3 regions of the Tissierella pigra genome follow, and region 1 is predicted to be linked to each of the others. Evidence: riboswitches for the same ligand, from Rfam matches in the RefSeq annotation. Region 1 holds a riboswitch; each other region holds the start of a gene.
The links. Region 1 has a riboswitch for S-adenosylmethionine ahead of metK (methionine adenosyltransferase). Riboswitches for the same ligand answer to the same signal wherever they lie in the genome.
Positions count from the first base shown of each region.

Region 2: it holds a riboswitch for S-adenosylmethionine, as region 1 does, so the genes downstream of both, KQI41_RS12630 (homocysteine synthase) here and metK (methionine adenosyltransferase) in region 1, are expected to answer to the same signal.
Region 3: it holds a riboswitch for S-adenosylmethionine, as region 1 does, so the genes downstream of both, KQI41_RS00870 (homoserine O-succinyltransferase) here and metK (methionine adenosyltransferase) in region 1, are expected to answer to the same signal.

Region 1 covers NZ_JAHLPJ010000001.1:3,174,993-3,181,510, forward strand. Annotated here, with positions in the region: gene recD2 (SF1B family DNA helicase RecD2) at 1-1,728, opposite strand, end outside; gene metK (methionine adenosyltransferase) at 1,883-3,055, opposite strand; SAM riboswitch class I at 3,423-3,526, opposite strand; gene KQI41_RS15625 (COG2426 family protein) at 3,584-4,054, opposite strand; gene KQI41_RS15630 (methyl-accepting chemotaxis protein) at 4,225-6,342, shown strand.
Region 2 covers NZ_JAHLPJ010000001.1:2,570,805-2,577,322, reverse strand. Annotated here, with positions in the region: gene KQI41_RS12640 (methyl-accepting chemotaxis protein) at 1-330, opposite strand, end outside; gene KQI41_RS12635 (D-cysteine desulfhydrase family protein) at 619-1,602, shown strand; SAM riboswitch class I at 1,692-1,791, shown strand; SAM riboswitch class I at 1,872-1,985, shown strand; gene KQI41_RS12630 (homocysteine synthase) at 2,122-3,411, shown strand; gene KQI41_RS12625 (methylenetetrahydrofolate reductase) at 3,510-4,394, shown strand; gene KQI41_RS12620 (methionine synthase) at 4,470-5,147, shown strand; gene KQI41_RS12615 (homocysteine S-methyltransferase family protein) at 5,128-6,518, shown strand, end outside.
Region 3 covers NZ_JAHLPJ010000001.1:181,855-188,372, reverse strand. Annotated here, with positions in the region: gene KQI41_RS00880 (aspartate kinase) at 1-327, opposite strand, end outside; gene KQI41_RS00875 (homoserine dehydrogenase) at 343-1,572, opposite strand; gene KQI41_RS00870 (homoserine O-succinyltransferase) at 1,589-2,461, opposite strand; SAM riboswitch class I at 2,594-2,701, opposite strand; gene KQI41_RS00865 (RtcB family protein) at 2,915-4,129, opposite strand; gene KQI41_RS00860 (acyl-CoA thioester hydrolase/BAAT C-terminal domain-containing protein) at 4,163-5,176, opposite strand; gene KQI41_RS00855 (GNAT family N-acetyltransferase) at 5,377-5,964, opposite strand.

The DNA.
Region 1 (6,518 bases):
TTCAGATTTTTGGTCATTTTCTGGATTTAGGGTAGATTGCAAATATTTGTTTAAGGAATTTATACCTACATCTCCTTTTTTCATTGGAGTAAGAACTTGAATATCTTTTACACTATCTACTCCATAGAATTTAGGTAATCTATCAGCACAGAGTTCCACTACTGTATCTAATATATCTTTAGTAGTATTTCTTGTGAGAAAATAAAAATCTTTATCCTTTTGATTTAGAATTGGATTTTCTCCCTTATTTATTTTATGGGCATTGACTATTATCATACTTTCTTCTGACTGTCTGAAAATTTCATCTAACCTTACTACTTTAACTACTCCTGATTCTATTATATCCTTTAATACATTTCCTGCTCCTACAGATGGTAACTGGTCTATATCTCCTACTAAAACAACTCTAGTTCCTGGATTTATAGCTTTAAGTAAAGAATTCATAAGCAGTATATCTATCATGGAAGATTCATCTATGATAATTAAGTCTCCTTCTATGGCATTGTCTTCATCTTTTCCAAAGGCCATACTTTCTTCTTCCATAAAGGAATATTCCAATAATCTATGTATTGTTTTTGCTTCTTTTCCTGTAGTTTCTGTCATTCTCTTTGCTGCTCTTCCAGTGGGAGCTGCCAATATAACTGAAAGTCCTAAGTCCTCTGATATTTTTATTATGGCATTTATGGTAGTAGTCTTTCCTGTACCTGGTCCACCTGTAATTACTACAAGACCATTTTCTAAGGATTCTTTTATGGCTAAAATTTGTTTTTTAGCAAATAGAATAGTTTCTTCTTCCTCTATTCTTTTTATTTCCTTTTCTACATCTACTGATAGTTCTTCTAATTTTACTTGAGACAATTCTACTAATTTTTTACTTACATTATTTTCTGCAATATGAAAAGGAGTGTAATAAATTAGAGTATCTTCACCATCTCTAATTATATGAATACTTCCCTTCAGTCCAAGATTTCTTATACCTTCTTCTACTAAACTTTCTTCTGTTTCCAGCAATTCTTTGGTATTTAAGATTAATTCTTCTTTAGGTACATAGGAATGTCCATTTCCTGCCCATTCCATTATAACATACTTTAGTCCTGCCTCTATTCTATATAAAGATTCCTTATTTATACCCATTTTTTCTGCAATTTTATCTGCTGTTTTAAATCCTATACCGTATATATCTTCAGATAATTTATAGGGATTTTCCATTATTATATTTATGGTGTCTTTACCATATTTTTTATATATTTTGATACCATAGTTTACTGTAATTCCATATTGCTGAAGAAATACCATTATATCTCTTACTTCTCTCTGTTCTTTATAAGCTTCAACTATTCCTTCAAGCTTCTTATCCCCTATTCCACTAATTTCCTTTAGTCTTTCTGGATTATATTGGATAATTTCCAAAGAATCCATGCCAAACTTCTCCACTATCCTTTTAGCCGTCTTTGGTCCAATATGAGGTATAAGTCCAGAGGAAAGATAGTTTTCTATTCCCTTTAAGGTAGACGGTACTACTACCTCTAAAGTTGTAAAGCTAAGTTGTTCTCCATAAGTAGGGTGATATATCCATTCTCCTTCTACCTTTACAGTTTCTTCTAAATTAATAAAGGGAGTATTACCTACTATAATAATTGGTCCATCAGATGTATTAAGTTTTGCAACTGTATAGCCGTTGGATTCATTTCTGAATCTAACTTCTTCAATGACACCTTCCAGTAACATATACTCGCCTCCCTTATTAGTTAATATTTAATAGTTAAAAGTGAATAGTTATGGAAGTTTCAAGTAAACTTGAAACTATTTAGGTAAAGACCGCAGGTCGTACACACTATTCACTATTCACTCTTAGTTATTCACTGGAGATTTATTGAGAGGGTTATCCTCTCAATAAATCAACTTTATCTATTTTCTCCCATGGTAAATCTAAATCTTCTCTGCCAAAGTGTCCATAGGCCGCTATTTGACTATAGATTGGTCTTTTTAAGTCTAAGTCTTTTATAATTGCTGCTGGTCTCAAATCAAAGTGCTTTCTTACTAATTCTTCTATTTCTCCATCAGTTACTTTACCAGTACCAAATGTATCCACATAAATTGATAATGGTCTAGCTACTCCTATGGCGTAGGAAAGACCTACTTCACATTTATCTGCTAATCCTGCTGCTACTATATTTTTCGCCACATATCTTGCAGCATATGCAGCTGAACGGTCTACTTTTGTAGGATCTTTTCCTGAAAAAGCTCCCCCTCCGTGTCTTGCATATCCTCCATAGGTATCTACTATTATTTTTCTTCCAGTCAATCCTGCATCTCCCATAGGTCCACCTGTTACAAATCTACCTGTTGGATTTACATAATATTTTGTATTCTCATCTAGTAATTCATGAGGAATTATTTCCATTACTACATATTTTATTATGTCTTCTCTTATGGTATCTAAAGATACATCTGGACTATGTTGAGTGGATACTACTACATTTTCTATTCTTACTGGTTTATCATTATGATACTCTACTGTTACTTGAGTCTTTCCATCTGGTCTTAGATATTCCAAAGTGCCATCTTTTCTTACATCTGCTAATCTTTTAGCCAGTTTATGAGCTAAAGATATGGGTAATGGCATTAGTTCCTTAGTTTCATTACAAGCATAGCCAAACATCATGCCCTGATCTCCAGCACCTATTTGGTCTAATATATCTTCTGAGTTAGTCTTTTGTTCAAGAGATTTATCTACTCCCATGGCAATATCTCCTGATTGCTCATTTATGGAAGTAAGTACTGCACAAGTATCTGAATCAAATCCATACTTTGCTCTAGTATATCCTATTTTTTCTATAGTGTCACGAGCAATTCTAGGAATATCTACATAGCATTTTGTAGTTATTTCACCTGCTACTAATACCATTCCTGTAGTCACTGTAGTTTCACATGCCACCCTTGCATTAGGGTCTTTTTCTAATATTGAATCAAGTATAGAATCTGATATTTGATCACATATTTTATCTGGATGCCCTTCTGTTACTGATTCAGAAGTAAATAACCATTTCTTCATTTCTTTTCCTCCTCTTTATAATTTAAATTCACCTACTATTAGGTCATTTTATATAATTTGTCGTTATATTTGACCTAGAATTACACTAGGTCAGTTGTCGCAGTCTCGAAACACCAATTTGTTTACTCACTGGCGTTCGTTGTGTTAAGTCATTTGTCACAGTCTCGAAACTCAAATCTATTTGCCCGCTACCCTCGCATAGATTTGGTTCTCATTGCCTTTTTGTCCAATGAGCGTAGCGAATTGTAGACAAAACGGACAGCGTAGGTGCGTTTGACCTACCTACAGCTCACTCACTACGTTCGTTCACTGGGTTAGGTCATAAAAAAAGACCTTTTTTTAAAGAAAAGGTCTTAGCGTTTGCTTTACCTCATCTTTCAGAACTTAGTTCTGTGGGACTTAGCACCTTGTATATAAATACTGGTTGCCGGGTTTCATTGGGCCCATACCCTCCACCTCTCTTGATAAGGAACTATATTTTTTTATCTACATGACATTTTATCATAGGAAAAAATCCTAGTCAACAATTTAAAATATTGAAACTATACCATAAGATATAGTTAGTACTATAAGACCTGATGATACGACTCCTAAAGATATAGCCATTAATGACTTTTTAAAATCAAGCTTCAGCATAGATGCTATAACAGAGCCTGTCCATGCTCCTGTAGTAGGTATTGGTACAGCAACAAATATAAATAGTCCTATAAGACTATATTTTTTTATGGTCCTTGATTTTTTCATAGATCTTCTTTTTATCCACCCTATGGTCTTTGAGAAAATCACTGTTTTTTCAAAGAAAGACATAATAGGATAAAGTAACTTTAGTAAAAACGGAACTATGATTATATTCCCTATTATACCAAGAATTGCACTATGTACTGGGCTTAGACCTAGTGATATACCTAAAGGTATAGCTCCTCTCACTTCCACTATAGGTAACATGGAAAAGAAAATTACCATGATTTCTATCCTTAATTCTTCTATTAATTCTAACATAAATATTCCTCCAAACATTCCGATAAATATATTATACCTTCAATGATTGAATTTTGACAATGAATAATCGCAATTTTTGTAAAAAACTTGCTTTATTTATGGTAAAATAATCAATATACGGTATATATTAGTTAAACCTTTAATTACAAAATAACATAGGAGATGATAAGGTGAAAAAGCTAAAGATGAAAAAATTTAAAAAAGAAAATTTAACACCCAAAATGCCAAGCTTTAAAGTATCTCAACCTAGTGAGGAAAATCAAAAAAGTAAGAATCCCAAAACCATTAAATTTAAGTTAATTGTAGTTCCCTTAGTATTTCTATTTATTACAATACTAGTAATTGAAGGTGGAACCTCGTATTTGTTTAAGAGGAATATATTAAATGCAAAGAAAACCAGTGGTTTTCAGTTAGCAAACCAAGTAATAAGTAGAATGAATGATAATGAAAGCTCTATTATGGCAATTACTGAAGTATTGGAAAAAAACATGAGAGCTACAGCAAATTCAGTAATAAAAAACCAAGATAACTTAAATAATGAACTCCTAGATAATATTAAAGAAAGTTCTATTATAGATAATATCTATTGGTATAATGAAAATATGGAAATGATATACTCAACAGTTCGTGGAGATATTGGATGGGTTGTACCTTCTGATCATCCATTAGCTAAATTTATGCAAAGTTCTGATCTCGAAATGATAGAAAAAGATATTAGACAAGACGCAGCATCTGAAAATGGTTCTTACTATAAATTTGGAGCAATAAAGGGACAAGGCGGAGCATTTGTTCAGGTTGCTATTTCTGCCGATAAAGTCCATGAATTAACTGAAAAATTTCAATATCAAAAACTTATAGATGATTTGTCCAGAGATTCTAGTATAGTTTATGCTGGATTTATAGATCCTAGTAATAAAATAATAGCTCATAGTAATAGTGATAAAATTGGTACAGAAATAAGTGATAGTAATATTATTGAGGCAATAAATGAAAGAACAGGCTATTCCTCCATATTTGATAATGGAGAAGAAGTCTATGAGTTCGTAGTTCCTGCTAATATAAACGGAAAGTTTTCAGGTGCTTTGAATATAGCTTTATCTATGAAAGATACCAATGATGCAATTAATAGAAATATGATTATTGTTTTAATTGTAGGTGCCATTTCCTTTATTATTTTGGGAACCGTATTGTTTCTTATATCTAAAACCATTTCAGATAGTCTTAATATAGCAAAAAATCATTTAAATCTAATGGCATCTGGAGATTTTACCAATATCCTATCTCATAAGTTCCTTAGTAAAAGAGATGAGTTTGGAGAAATTTCTAATTCTCTAGGGAATTTACAAAGCTTTATTAAAAAACTTCTTAGTGATATGTATAATATATCTGATAACTTAAAACTTGCATCAGAAAAATTGGCTTCTACCAGTACTCAAACAACTATGGTATCCCAAGAAATTGCCAATACCGTGCAAGAAATAGCTCGAGGAGCATATGACCAAGCAGGAGATACAGAAAAAGGTGCCGTAAGTATAAATGTATTAGGAAACCTTATAGAAAAAAACCAAGAATATGTTGAAGAACTAAATAAAACTACAGATGAAGTCAGAACATTAAAGGATGAAGGTAGTGCAATAATTAAAGAATTAGTAAAAAAAACTAAAATGAATCAAGATTCTGTAGAAGAGATAAATCAAATTATTTTAAATACAAATCGTAGTACTGAGAAAATCCACAATGCCAGTTATATGATTCAAAACATAGCTAGGGAAACAAATCTTTTGGCTCTTAATGCTGCCATAGAAGCAGCTCGTGCTGGTGAGCATGGAAGAGGTTTTGCAGTTGTTGCAGATGAAATCCGTAAATTAGCAGAGAACTCCAATGAATTTACTAAGGAAATAGTAAATATAATAGAAGATCTAACAAAAGAAACAGAGTATGCAGTAGGTAATGTTGAAAAAGTAAAAGAATCTACAGAACTGCAAAGAGTAAGTGTAGAAACTACTAATGATAAATTTGAAGGTATTGCAAAGGCTATTGAAAAAATTGGAGCAGCAATTGAAAATGTAAATTCTTCTGGTAATGAAATGAATAATAAAAAAGAAGAAATAATAAATATTATTGAAAGTTTATCTGCAATTTCAGAAGAAAATGCTGCTGGAACACAGGAAACTTCAGCATCTATTGAGGAACAAATATCTGCCATGTCAGAAATTGAACTTGCCTCAAAGAATTTACTAAAATTATCAGAAGAAATGTATAGAGACATATCAAAACTTAAATACTAACTCTAAAGACAGGACAGAAAACATAAGATTTTTTGTCCTGTTTTAAATATCCCTTTATAAATTCACATATTTTTAAAGATATGTCTAGATATTTATAGATATACTTCAATTTATCTATATAATCTTAATTTCAATCTATATATCACCATTTTTGGCTATATATAGACTAATTTAAC
Region 2 (6,518 bases), 600 kb from region 1:
ATTCATACTTGCAGTTGTTTCTTCTACCATGGCTAAATTGGATTCACTTAAAGTGGACATTTCATGTGCAAAATCCGTTAATTGATTTGAAATATGTTTCATCCCTACATCGAAACTACTTAATGCAGTAAGTATATGAAGTATTTCTTTAGTTGACTCAGACATTTTATTTTCATTATCTAATAATTTTTGAAAGTATTCAAATACTTGAATATGTATAGGATATTTAACATTTGGTTTTTCTACCAATATTCCGTTTAGGGAATCTTCTACATATTTAACTATACATGATGCTTCATCACATGGGGGTTTTGAAAATCTTTTAAACAAGAAAATCACCTCTTAAATTAGTTATAAGGGAAATATTCAATATTAGAATCTTATATAAAATAAATTATAATACTAAATATTTGTTGTTGAAAATTATTACATTAATAATATATAACTTAAAGCTAAAAAAGTCCATGCTTTTTATTGATATAAATTGGATTCATAATTTTATTTAATAGAAATGTGTTAATGATTCCTAGATAAGGTTTTGTTTGAAAGGATTAGTACCTTCTGATACTATAATATTGTAAAGATTTTTAATTTAAACTATATATTGGAGGGGTGTTTATGAGATTACCAGAAAAATTCAACTTTGCAAATTTACCAACAAAAATCGAAAAGCTAAGTCGACTAAGTGAAGAATTAGGTAAAGAAATCTATATAAAGAGAGATGACCAAACAGGAGGTGAAATATCAGGAAATAAAATTAGAAAATTGGAGTATGCTGTTAGAGAAGCCATAGATAATGGTTGTAATTATCTAATTACCTGTGGTGGCATACAATCAAATCATGCTAGAGCTACAGCGGCAGTAGCTAGAAAACTAGGTATGGAAGTATATCTTGTACTGAGGGGTAATCAGGATTCAGAACTGGAAGGAAACTATTTTTTAGATAAAATATTGGGAGCAAAGATAAAATTAGTTGCTCCAGAAGAATTTAATTCTCATATAGAAAACATTATGGAAAATATAAAAAAGGAACTAGAAAAAGAAGGATATAAGCCATATATAATTCCCATGGGAGCTTCCAATGGAGTAGGATCTCTAGGCTACTGTGCAGCAGTGGAAGAAATATTGTCCCAAGAAAAAGAATTAGGTATAAAATTTGATGCCATTGTTAGTACTGTTGGTTCAGGTGGTACTTATGCAGGATTATACTATGGAAACTATATAAAAGATAATAATGCAGTAGTTTATGGAATAAATATCTGTGATGATGCAGAATACTTCAAAAACATAGTATTAAAATTATTTAAAGGAATCTCCATATATACAGGAGAGGAAATTCATGTAGACAAAAAAGATATAGATATTTTAGATGGATATATTGGAAGTGGATATGCTCTAAGTAATGAAAATGAAATAGAATTTATTCATAAATTAGCAAAATTAGAAGGTTTAATTTTAGATCCTGTATATACTGGAAAGGCTATGTATGGCCTAGTAGAGGAAATAAAAAAGGGAACATTTGATAATCATAAGAATATATTATTTATCCACACTGGAGGTATATTTGGATGGAATAGTGTTGCAAGAAGTATGGTGAAATAATATTAAAATATAAAAATATCAAGAAATAAAGAAAATAACTGTTGACATATATTTATATATCTAATATAATTAGTTTAATTTAAAATTAAGACTTATCAAGAGTGGTGGAGGGAAAGGCCCTATGAAACCCAGCAACCAGTATTAAATACAATGGTGCTAAATCCTACGGCATTGGCTGAGAGATAAGATTACGATAATTTTACCTCTTTTTAGCTAAAGAGGTTTTTTTATTGCAGATAAGTATAATTTTAAAAATCAACAATTAAATATTCTTATCAAGAGAGGTGGAGGGAAAGGCCCTAAGAAACCTCGGCAACCTTCAGATCAGTCTGAAAAGGTGCCAAATCCTACCCAAAGTGTAAGTTACTATGGGAAGATGAGAAGATAATGTTTATATAGAATATAAATGTAACCTCTTTTCATCTAATATAAAAAATTAGGAAAGGAGGTTTTTTTATATAGAAGCTTTATTTATTATTATGCAACAAATAAATTTAAAACAATAAAGGGGAGATTATAATGAGTGAAATAAAATATAAATTTGATACATTACAAGTACATGCAGGACAAGAAATCGATAAGACAACTAATTCTAGAGCTGTTCCCATATATCAGACTACATCTTATGTATTTAATAGTGTTGAACATGGAGCAAATCTCTTTTCTCTAAAGGAAGAAGGAAATATTTATACAAGAATGAGCAATCCAACCACAGATGTTTTTGAAAAAAGAGTGGCAGCATTAGAAGGAGGAGTTGGAGCATTGGCTGTTAGTTCTGGAGCAGCTGCAATTACTTATGCAATCTTAAACATTGCTGGTGCTGGAGATGAAATAGTATCTGCAAGTACTCTCTATGGAGGCACTTATGCTTTGTTTTCTACAACATTACCTAAATATGGAGTAAATACAGTATTCGTAGACTCAGATGAAGTAGAAAACTTTAGAAATGCTATAAATGAAAAGACTAAGGCAATTTTCATAGAAAGTATAGGTAATCCTGGAATAAATATAATTGATATTGAGGCTGTAGCTAAGATTGCACATGAAAATAATATACCTTTAATTATCGATAATACATTTGGTACACCATATCTTATAAGGCCCATAGAATTTGGAGCAGATATTGTAGTTCATTCTGCAACTAAATTCATTGGAGGACATGGTACTTCAATAGGAGGAATAATAGTAGATTCTGGTAAATTTAATTGGTTAGATAATCCTAAGTTTAAAGATTTTAATACACCTGATCCAAGCTATAATGGTCTAGTATATGCCAAAGATATAGGACCAGAGGCTTATATAGTAAAAGCTAGAGTACAACTTTTAAGAGATACTGGAGCAGCAATAAGTCCTTTTAATTCTTTTTTATTTCTACAAGGTCTTGAAACCTTATCATTGAGAGTTGAAAGACATGTATATAATGCAAAGAGAATAGCTGAATATTTAAACAATCATCCTTTAGTTTCTTGGGTAAACTATCCTAGTTTAGATGGAAATAAGTATAATAATCTTGCTAAAAAATATTTTCCCAAAGGAGTAGGCTCTATATTTACATTTGGAATAAAGGGTGGGATTGAAGAAGGAAAAAAATTTATAGAATCATTAGGAATATTTTCAAATCTTGCCAATGTGGCAGACACTAAATCTCTTGTTATTCATCCAGCTAGTACTACACATTCACAATTAAACGAAAAAGAAATGTTAAAAGCAGGTGTTACTCCAGATTTAATAAGATTATCAATAGGTATAGAAGATATAGATGATTTAATAGAAGATATTGCTCAAGCCCTTGAAAAGACTATAAATTAGAAGAACAAATTATATGTAAATTGCTGTAATCTAAAGAGATTAAGCAATTTACATATATAATGTATAATTAAATATTCTAAAGATATATAGGAGGTAATATGAAAATAAAACAATTATTTAAAGATAAAAAATTAGTTTTTTCTTTTGAGATATTTCCCCCAAAGCCTGATTATCCAGTGGAAACTATATATGATACCATAGAAGAACTAAGTGTGTTAAATCCAGACTATATAAGTGTTACATACGGGGCAGGCGGAAGTGTTAATAATAATAGAACTTGTCAGTTATCACATTTTATTAAAAGTAGATATGGAATTGAATCCTTAGCTCATTTAACTTGTATAGGTTCAAGTAAAGAGTATATAGATTCCATAATTCGAGAACTAAGAGATAAAGATATATATAATATATTAGCCCTTAGAGGCGATATTGGTAACATAGGAATAGGAGAGTTTAATAATTCTCAAGAACTTATACAATATATAAAAGAAAGTGGAAATTTAGGAATAGCTGCTGCTTGTTATCCAGAAGGACATATAGAGAGTAAAAAGGACGTTGATAAAGACATTAGGGTGCTAAAATTAAAGGAAGAAGCTGGGGCTGATTATTTTATTTCGCAACTTTTCTTTGATAATTCATACTTTTATGATTTTCTAGATAAAGCAAAACAAAAAGGAATTAAGGGTCCAATACAAGCAGGTGTTATGCCAGTAATAAATAAAAAGCAAATTGAAAGAGTAGTTTCATTATGTGGTGCTAAACTTCCAAATAAATTTCTTAGGATTATGAACAAATATGAATATGATAAACTTGCACTAAGAGATGCTGGAATAGCTTTTGCTCTAGAACAAATAGTTGATTTAGCTTCTTTTGGAGTAGATGGAATACATCTATATACTATGAATAATCCTTATATAGCCAAAAATATATCTAAGAATATAGAATTTATATTAAGTTCAATCAATAGAAAAAGTGTAATTTAATATAAGATACTTAAAGGCTAATAGATAATATACTAATTAAGTTTTTAAATTTATAATGTAAAGAGGTCATTTATTATGATTGATACTTTAAAGAATAAAGCTGAAATTCTAAGATATTTAGGACATGGAAATCAAGAAATAGATAGTATAACAGATAGACTAATAGATGAGTCTATATATGAAATAAATTGTTTAAAGAAAGAAAAAAGTATTTATAATTTTTTTCATATACAAAGATGGAATGGAGAAATTAGATTAGATAATAGTAATCTAAGATTAAGAGGAAATGATATAAAAAAACATTTAAATAAGTCTGAAATTTGTATATTGATGGCTGTGACTTTAGGTCATGATGTGGATACTAGAATAAGATATTATGAAAAGATAGATATGACCAAGGCTTTAATATTGGATACTTGTGCTACTGTTGCTATTGAAGAGGTATGTGATAGATTATGTAAAGAAATATCTAATGTTCTTGTTAAAGATAATAGAAAATTAACATTAAGATATAGTCCAGGTTATGGAGATTTGCCAATAGAAATTCAAAAAGAATTTTTAGGAGTATTAGGGGCTGAAAAAGTAATAGGATTAACGGCTTCAACTAATAGTATATTAATACCTAGAAAATCAGTTACGGCAATAGCTGGAGTAATAAGCACAGATATAGAAGTTGAAGAAAATAGTTGTTTAAATTGTAATAAATATAGCATATGTAATTTTAGTAAGGGAGATGCTAGCTGTGGGAGTTAGAGATTATTTAGAGGAAGGAATTATAGTATTTGATGGGGCTATGGGTACTATTTTACAAGATAAAGGATTAAAGATAGGAGAGATACCAGAGAAATTAAATATTGAATCACCTGAAATAATAGTTGAAACACATAAGAAATATATAGAATCAGGTTCAAAAATTATAACTACCAATACCTTCGGAGCTAACGAATTGAAACTTAAAAATAGCGGATATACTGTTGAGGAAATAATCCATGGGGCAGTTAAAAATGTAAAAAAAGCCATTGGAACAAAGAATGTATATATAGCTTTAGATATAGGACCTATTGGAGAACTATTAGAACCTATGGGAACATTGAAATTTGAAGAGGCTTATAATATTTTTAAGAATCAAATTATTCAAGGTGTAAAAAACGGAGTAGACTTAATATTAATAGAAACTATGACAGATCTATATGAAGCAAAGGCTGCCATATTAGCTGCTAAAGAAAATTCAAATTTGCCAGTATTTTGTACGATGAGCTTTGAAAAAGATAAAAGAACATTTACAGGATGTAGTATTTTGTCTATGGTTATGGTGTTACAAGGATTAGGCGTAGATGCTTTAGGAGTTAATTGTTCATTAGGTCCTAAAGAATTAGAACCTATAGTAGAGGAAATATTAAAGATTTCTAAAGTGCCAGTTATGGTTCAAGCGAATGCAGGATTACCATCTATAGTTAATGGAAAGACAATTTTTAATATTTCTCCAGAAGAATTTGCTTTATATGGAAGAAGGTTTGTAGAAAAGGGTGTACGAATAATAGGCGGATGTTGTGGAACAACAGATAAGCATATAAAGAGTTTGGTCAATGGATTAGACAATGTTTTAGTAAAAGAAATAAAATATTGTCCCATAAACTGTATATGTACTCCTACAAATTCAGTGATAATTAATGGAGTAAAGGTAATAGGTGAAAGAATAAACCCAACAGGGAAAAAAGCTTTTAAAGATGCTTTAGTTAAAGGGAATATAGATTATATATTAAAAGAAGCCATAGTTCAAGTGGAATCGGGTTCAGATATTTTAGATGTAAATGTAGGATTGCCAGAAATAGATGAAGAGGAAACTATGGTTAAAGTTATTAAAGAAATACAGGGGGTATTGAATATTCCTCTTCAAATTGATTCCACTAATCCTAAAGTCATTGAAAAAGGATTGAGAATATATAATGGAAAAGCAATAGTGAATTCAGTAAATGGTGAAGATAAAAGTCTAGATAGCATCCTTCCCATAGTAAAAAAATATGGTGCTTCTGTAATAGGTCTTACATTAGATGAAAGAGGAATTCCACCAACTGCACTTGAAAGATTTAAAATTGCAGAAAAAATTGTAAAAAGAGCAAAGGA
Region 3 (6,518 bases), 3.0 Mb from region 1:
TGCCCTAGTATAATTTCCTTTAGTATTTATTCCAGCTTGTGTTCCTGTTAAAGAAACAGCCTTATGACCCAAAGTATTTAATGCCATGGATAATAAGGATATTGTACGCTGTTCTCCTATGGATAACAATACATCTAATTCTCTTTCCATAGGCTCTGAAGATATTTTTTTTGCTAATTCAAGCAATCCATCTGTATCTTTTCCCATAGCTGAAACTACAACTATAATATTTTTAGTACTTTTCTTTCTTTCAATTATTTTTTTAGCAATTTGAATGATTTTATCAGTAGTTTCTACTGAACTCCCTCCATATTTTTGAATAATCATGAAATCACACCCTTTTTACACTTCTAATCTTGCAGTGAAATAATCTTTCTTGTCTATCTTGAACAACTCTGCCATTCTTTCTAATTTTTCTTTTGATATGGATTTAGTTGTAAATATAATACTCTCTTGCTTTTCGAGCATATTCTCTATAATCCCATTATCCTTAATATATTTTTCTATTTTATCCCCAATATTTTCTTTAGTATCAATTCTCATATAATATTTTCCTTTATATAATCCGTTCATATTATCTAAATTCACATTCATTCCTAAATTTACTTTTGGATAAGTATTGGTTGTAATATCTATTAAATCACTTAAGACCGCATTAGCTGTAGGAAATCTCCCAGCACCTTCCCCAAAAAACCTTAATTCTCCGACCATATTTCCTATAAAAGAGACTAAATTTTTAGCATTATCAACTTTACCTAAATAAGAATCTTGACTCAAAATAACTGGCTCAACAGAAGCATAATATCTATTATGATTTAAAACTGCTGTACCTAATAGCTTAATTGTGCAATTCATATTTTTTATATTTCTTATATCTTTAAAACTTATACTATTGATTCCATAACATGAGATATTATCTTCATTTATCCTGTCTTTAAATGCAATAGTAGATAAAATTCTAAGTTTTCTTCTAGTATCATAGCCTTCAATATCATCAGTAGGGTCTGCTTCTGCATAACCTAAGTTTTGACTTATCTCTAGGGCTTCTGTGAAACTTAAATCATCTGTTACCATCTTTGTCAGTATATAATTTGAAGTTCCATTTAAAATTCCTTTTATTTGTTGTATTTCATTTATATTTATTTGCTCCTGTAATGGTTTTATAATTGGAATTCCTCCACCTACACTAGCTTCATATAGAAAAAACTTGTTATTTTTCCTTGCTAAATCCGTTAACTCCTCTAAATGTTTTGCTACTACAGCTTTATTTGCTGTGATTACATTCTTCCCTCTACTTAATGCTTCCTTTATATATTCATAGGGCTTATCTAAACCACCCATAACTTCAATAATTACATCAATACTATTATCTTCCATTATTTCATGAACATCTGTAGTAAGCTTTCCTCTATTTATTTCTACATCTCTTATTTTCTCTATGTCCTTTACCAGTATCTTAGATATATTAATTTCCTTTTTTATAAGTTTCTCTAAATAGTCCTTTCTTTCTTCTAATATCTGTACAATGCCTACTCCTACTGTTCCCAATCCTAATAATCCAATATTTAACATTGCTACTCCCCTTTCCTTATACTAAATAATATCTTATCCAATTATTTATTAATCTCTGTGAATGATTCCTCCATGTATTTTTAGGTATTACAGAAAAATCATCATCGGGAAAATAATTTTTAGGCAAATTAGGTACTAATCCTTTATTTCTATCTCTCTTATATTCATTTTTCAAAGTATCTGTATTATATTCTGGATGTCCTGTAATATATATTGCCTTTCCTTCCCTTTCAGCTAATATATGTATTCCCACATCATTAGATTTAGATAAAACCTCTAATTCTTTTATATCTCTTATATCCTCCTCTCTAATTTCAAAGTATCTAGAATGTGGGGTGATTATTTCTTGTTCAAGTCCTTTAAATAACGGAGAATTTCTTCCTATGATTTCATGACTAAATATTCCTACTACCTTTTTATCAATGATATGTTTAGGTATTTTATAGTTATAATACAGTCCTGCTACTGCTGCCCAACATAGGTATATAGTGGACTTGACATATTTATTAGAATAATCCATTATAATCTTTAACTCATTCCAATAAGATATATCACCAAAATCCACAAATTCTAGGGGAGCACCTGTTATTATCATGCCATCATAATTTGTATTTTTTATTTGCTCTAATGTTTTATAAGCTATTTCTAAGTAATTCAAACTTGTATTTTTAGGTTTATGTGATTTTACATATAGAAAATCTACTTGTATATCTACAAAACTATTTCCCAATAATTTCAATAGTTGATATTCAGTATCCAATTTATTTGGCATTAAATTTAATATCAATACTTTCAGCGAGTCCTGAAAGTCTCCTTGAAAATTAATGTCTATATTATCCTTTCTTAATAGATCTATTGCTGAAATATTTTCATTGATTACTAGACCCATCTATTACATCCACCTATATATAATCTGTCATTTAAACATTTGATTTCCTTTTTCATCCTTTATTCCTCCTTTTATAATTGAAAAATCCCTTCTAAAATAAGAAGGGATTTTTATATAAAAATATAATTCCGCTTCTTATCTCTCAGCTTTCGCCGCAGGAATTAGCACATTTTTTAAGCCATAGCTTAAAACTGTTGCTGGGTTTCATTGGGCCAGTCCCTCCACCTCTCTAGATAAGAAAATATTAAATTGTAATTAAAAAAACCTTCCTAGCCAATGCTAAGAAGGTAGATTCACGAATCTATATTATCGGCATTAGCAGAACCACCTTGTTAAATAACAGGTTGGTGTAGGGTCATGGAGCTAATTCTCTACCCTAACTCTTGATAAGTAAAGCTATTAAGTTATTAATCATATTAACATAGAGGTGTAAATATGTCAACAATATTTTCCCTATGCCTTAAAATTATATATTGGTTTTATTATATCTACAATCTCAACAGTTTCACCAATATTATTGAGAATTTCCTCAATTGGTTTATATGCAAAAGGAGATTCATCTAAGGTATATTCATTTACTGATGTGGAATATATCCCTTCCATACTTTTTTTAAAATCATCTAAATTGACAGATTCCTTGGCAACGTTTCTGCTCATAAGCCTTCCTGCACCATGAGGTGCTGAATAGTTCCACTCTGGGTTTCCCTTTCCTATGGCGATTATAGAGCCATCTCTCATATTTATAGGGATTAAGACCTTCTCTCCCTCATAAGCTGATATAGCACCTTTTCTAATAATATTATCTTTAAAATTAATATAGTTATGAATGGTTTCAAAGTAGGTAAACTCATGTAATCCTTTTTCAAATAGAGATTGTAAAATAATATCTGCCATCATCTCTCGATTTAAACTTGCATATTCTTGACAAATCTTCATATCATGTAAATATTTTTCTCTATATTCTCCAGTTAAATAACATAGTGCTTTTGGGTAGCTAGGCTGAAGATTATCATATTCCTTTTTCAGTTCTTCAAGCACCTTCTTTATTTCTTTTCTTTTACCTTCTGCTTTATATCCAGTAATTATTTCATCTCTTTTAATAAAATAATCTTCTTTTCCACTACATAAGTCTATGGCCAGTCTTTGATATATTTCTGCAACTTGCTTTCCTAGATTTCTGCTGCCTGAATGGATTACTAAGTATTTGCTGTTCTTACTATCTACTGCAATTTCAATGAAGTGATTGCCCCCTCCTAATGTTCCTATGCTTCTTTCAATTCTTTTAGTATCTTTCAAATCTCTAAAACAATATAAATTATTTAATTTATCAAACTTGAATCTTCTTTCATTATGAGTAGATTTTCCTGATGGGACTCTTTTGTGTATTATATCATCTAATTTAGGTAAATCTATATCTATATTTCCTAGTTCTACAGTAATCATACCACATCCTAAATCTACTCCAACAATATTAGGTATTACCTTATCACCCATACACGCTGTAAATCCAATTACACAACCCATACCTTGATGTACATCAGGCATTATTCTAACCTTAGAGTCCTTAATGAAATCTTGATTTAGTAATTCAATTATCTGCTCCTTTGCACCCTCTTCAAGATTATCAGTAAATACCTTTGCTATATTATATTTTCCTTGTAATTCCACAAAACCACCTCTTCTAAAAACATTTTTCTTTTCCTAATTATCGTGCCATATTTTAAGAGTTTCAAGAACTATCTTTTTACTATTTAGGTCTGCTTCAATATTAGCATCTAAATTTCCACCGTTAAACATATTATTCATTATTATCATTGGACTCCCAAAACTATGCCCTGCGTCCTTATTTTCATAGATCATAACTTCCTTCTTAGCATATTCTTCAATAACTTTAGACATATCTTTTGAATTCCAGACCTCATCATTAGTTCCATAAAATATCAATATCCTTGCATTGGAATCTTCTACCTTAATTCTTGACTCTTCTAGGTTAGAGCTGTTTTTTATAATAGCATCAGAACCTATTATATTTTTATATGGTTTATTTAAACCGTAACAAAGAGACAACTGAATGAATGGTATACCTTTAACTTCTCCATTAAGATATTCTAAGGGCTTACCTTCATATATCCAAGCTGGATTTCCATAATCTATTCCACCAAAAACATAAGATGAAGGAGCAAATAATACAACATTATTGATACTATCATAATATGTAGACATCAATAAAGCTAACTCAGCTCCACGGGAAATGCCTACTATAGTAATCTGATCAATATTTTTACAATTTATTTTTATATAAGAATAAATTTCTTCATATATCTCCAAAGGAACTTTGCTTAGATTTTCAGATTGCCCCTGCTGACCAAAGTAATATACTGCAACAACTTCATATCCATCACTTGATAAATAGTCTGCCATGGTCTCATATATGCTTCCTTCTGACCCGCCAAATGTAATTACAACTCCTTTATGATGGATTTCATTAGGAATATAATGTAGTCCTCTAATATAATCTCCATTTATTTTTTGCTTTACAGTTCTAATATTCTTAGGACTCAGTTTATATAAATCACCTCTCTTAGGATGTTTCTTAAACTCTGAAATTGCTTCAGTAGCTTTTGATTTATTAATATTTCTTGAAATTACTATAAAGGCTACTGCTAATAATATTATGATTAAATTTATTACCAATATCCTTAATTCTCTTTTCATAAAATACCCCCTTTGCTAATTCCACTATCCCCATTCAATTATATTCTTATGTATTAATACCTTCTTTTCTATAATTATATAGTAATTTTATTATATCATAATTACCATGGCTGTTATAAATTGGCATACAAATTTAATTGAACATCAAAAATGTTCAACCCTCCATAGACTTGAACATTTTTTCAATGGAAGAATTACTTTCACTGATTTTTACTAAGTTTATAATGATGAAATTCCTCATTTTCAATCTCAATAATATTTATATACTCAAAGCCACATTTTTGAATTACTCTATTTGAAGGTATATTACGCGTTAAGGCTATTGCATTTAGCACCTCAACATTAGTATTTTCAAATAAATATTTTACTAATCCCTCTGCTGCCTGAGTGGTATATCCTTTAGACCTATAATCTTTTGAAATAGCATAGGCTATCTCTCTATTTGGTAAAGGTAATTCATCCTTTGGTCCTGTACAACACCATCCTATAAACTCATTTGTTTCCTTTAATATAATACCTAGATTCAACCATTGCTCTCCAATGTTTGGAATAGCTTTTAAAAATTTCTCGTTACTTTTCATATGAAAATCTATTAGCCATTTTTTACGTTGCTCCTTTGTCCCTTTCCAATCAGGTAAATAGTCTGTTATTTCAGGTTGTAACGTAAGATTATATAGCTCATCTAAGTCCTCTAATCTAAACTCTCTTAATACTATATCTTTACAATCTATAGTAAAGACTTCTTTTGAACCTATTTCCTCATTATTCATAACTTTACTCTTAGACATAATTATTATTCCTCCTTATTGTTTTTCTTCTTTAAAGATATATTGGCATAACTTTACCTCCTACAAAAAATAAAAAAATTGTAAATGAAATTAGATTTCATTTACAACCTTAATAAATTTATTGTTATTTTATATATGTAAAATAGATAGACAAATGCCTATTTATTATACAAAAAATCCATACATTAAGTATGGTATTTAATAACATAACAAATATAGAAGTATGCAATTTAAAAAATATAATCAATTTATTGTATTTTTTATAGCATAAATTTATAAAAGGTATAAATGCAAAAACTATTTCTTAACATTGATTATCTTAAAAATCAACCTTAATAAACCTATCGTAAATACAATTTTTATGTACAATAGTTATAACTACATTATAAAATAATAGTATTAAACTATACATAAAATAAACTTGTATACTTAATAAGTGAAAAGTATTTTTAAGATTGGTATTAAATTATATTACCCTACAATGTTTGAAATTAGTTTTTTCATAAGATTCTCCTTTTATAACTATAATGAACATATCTTATATCATTGTACCA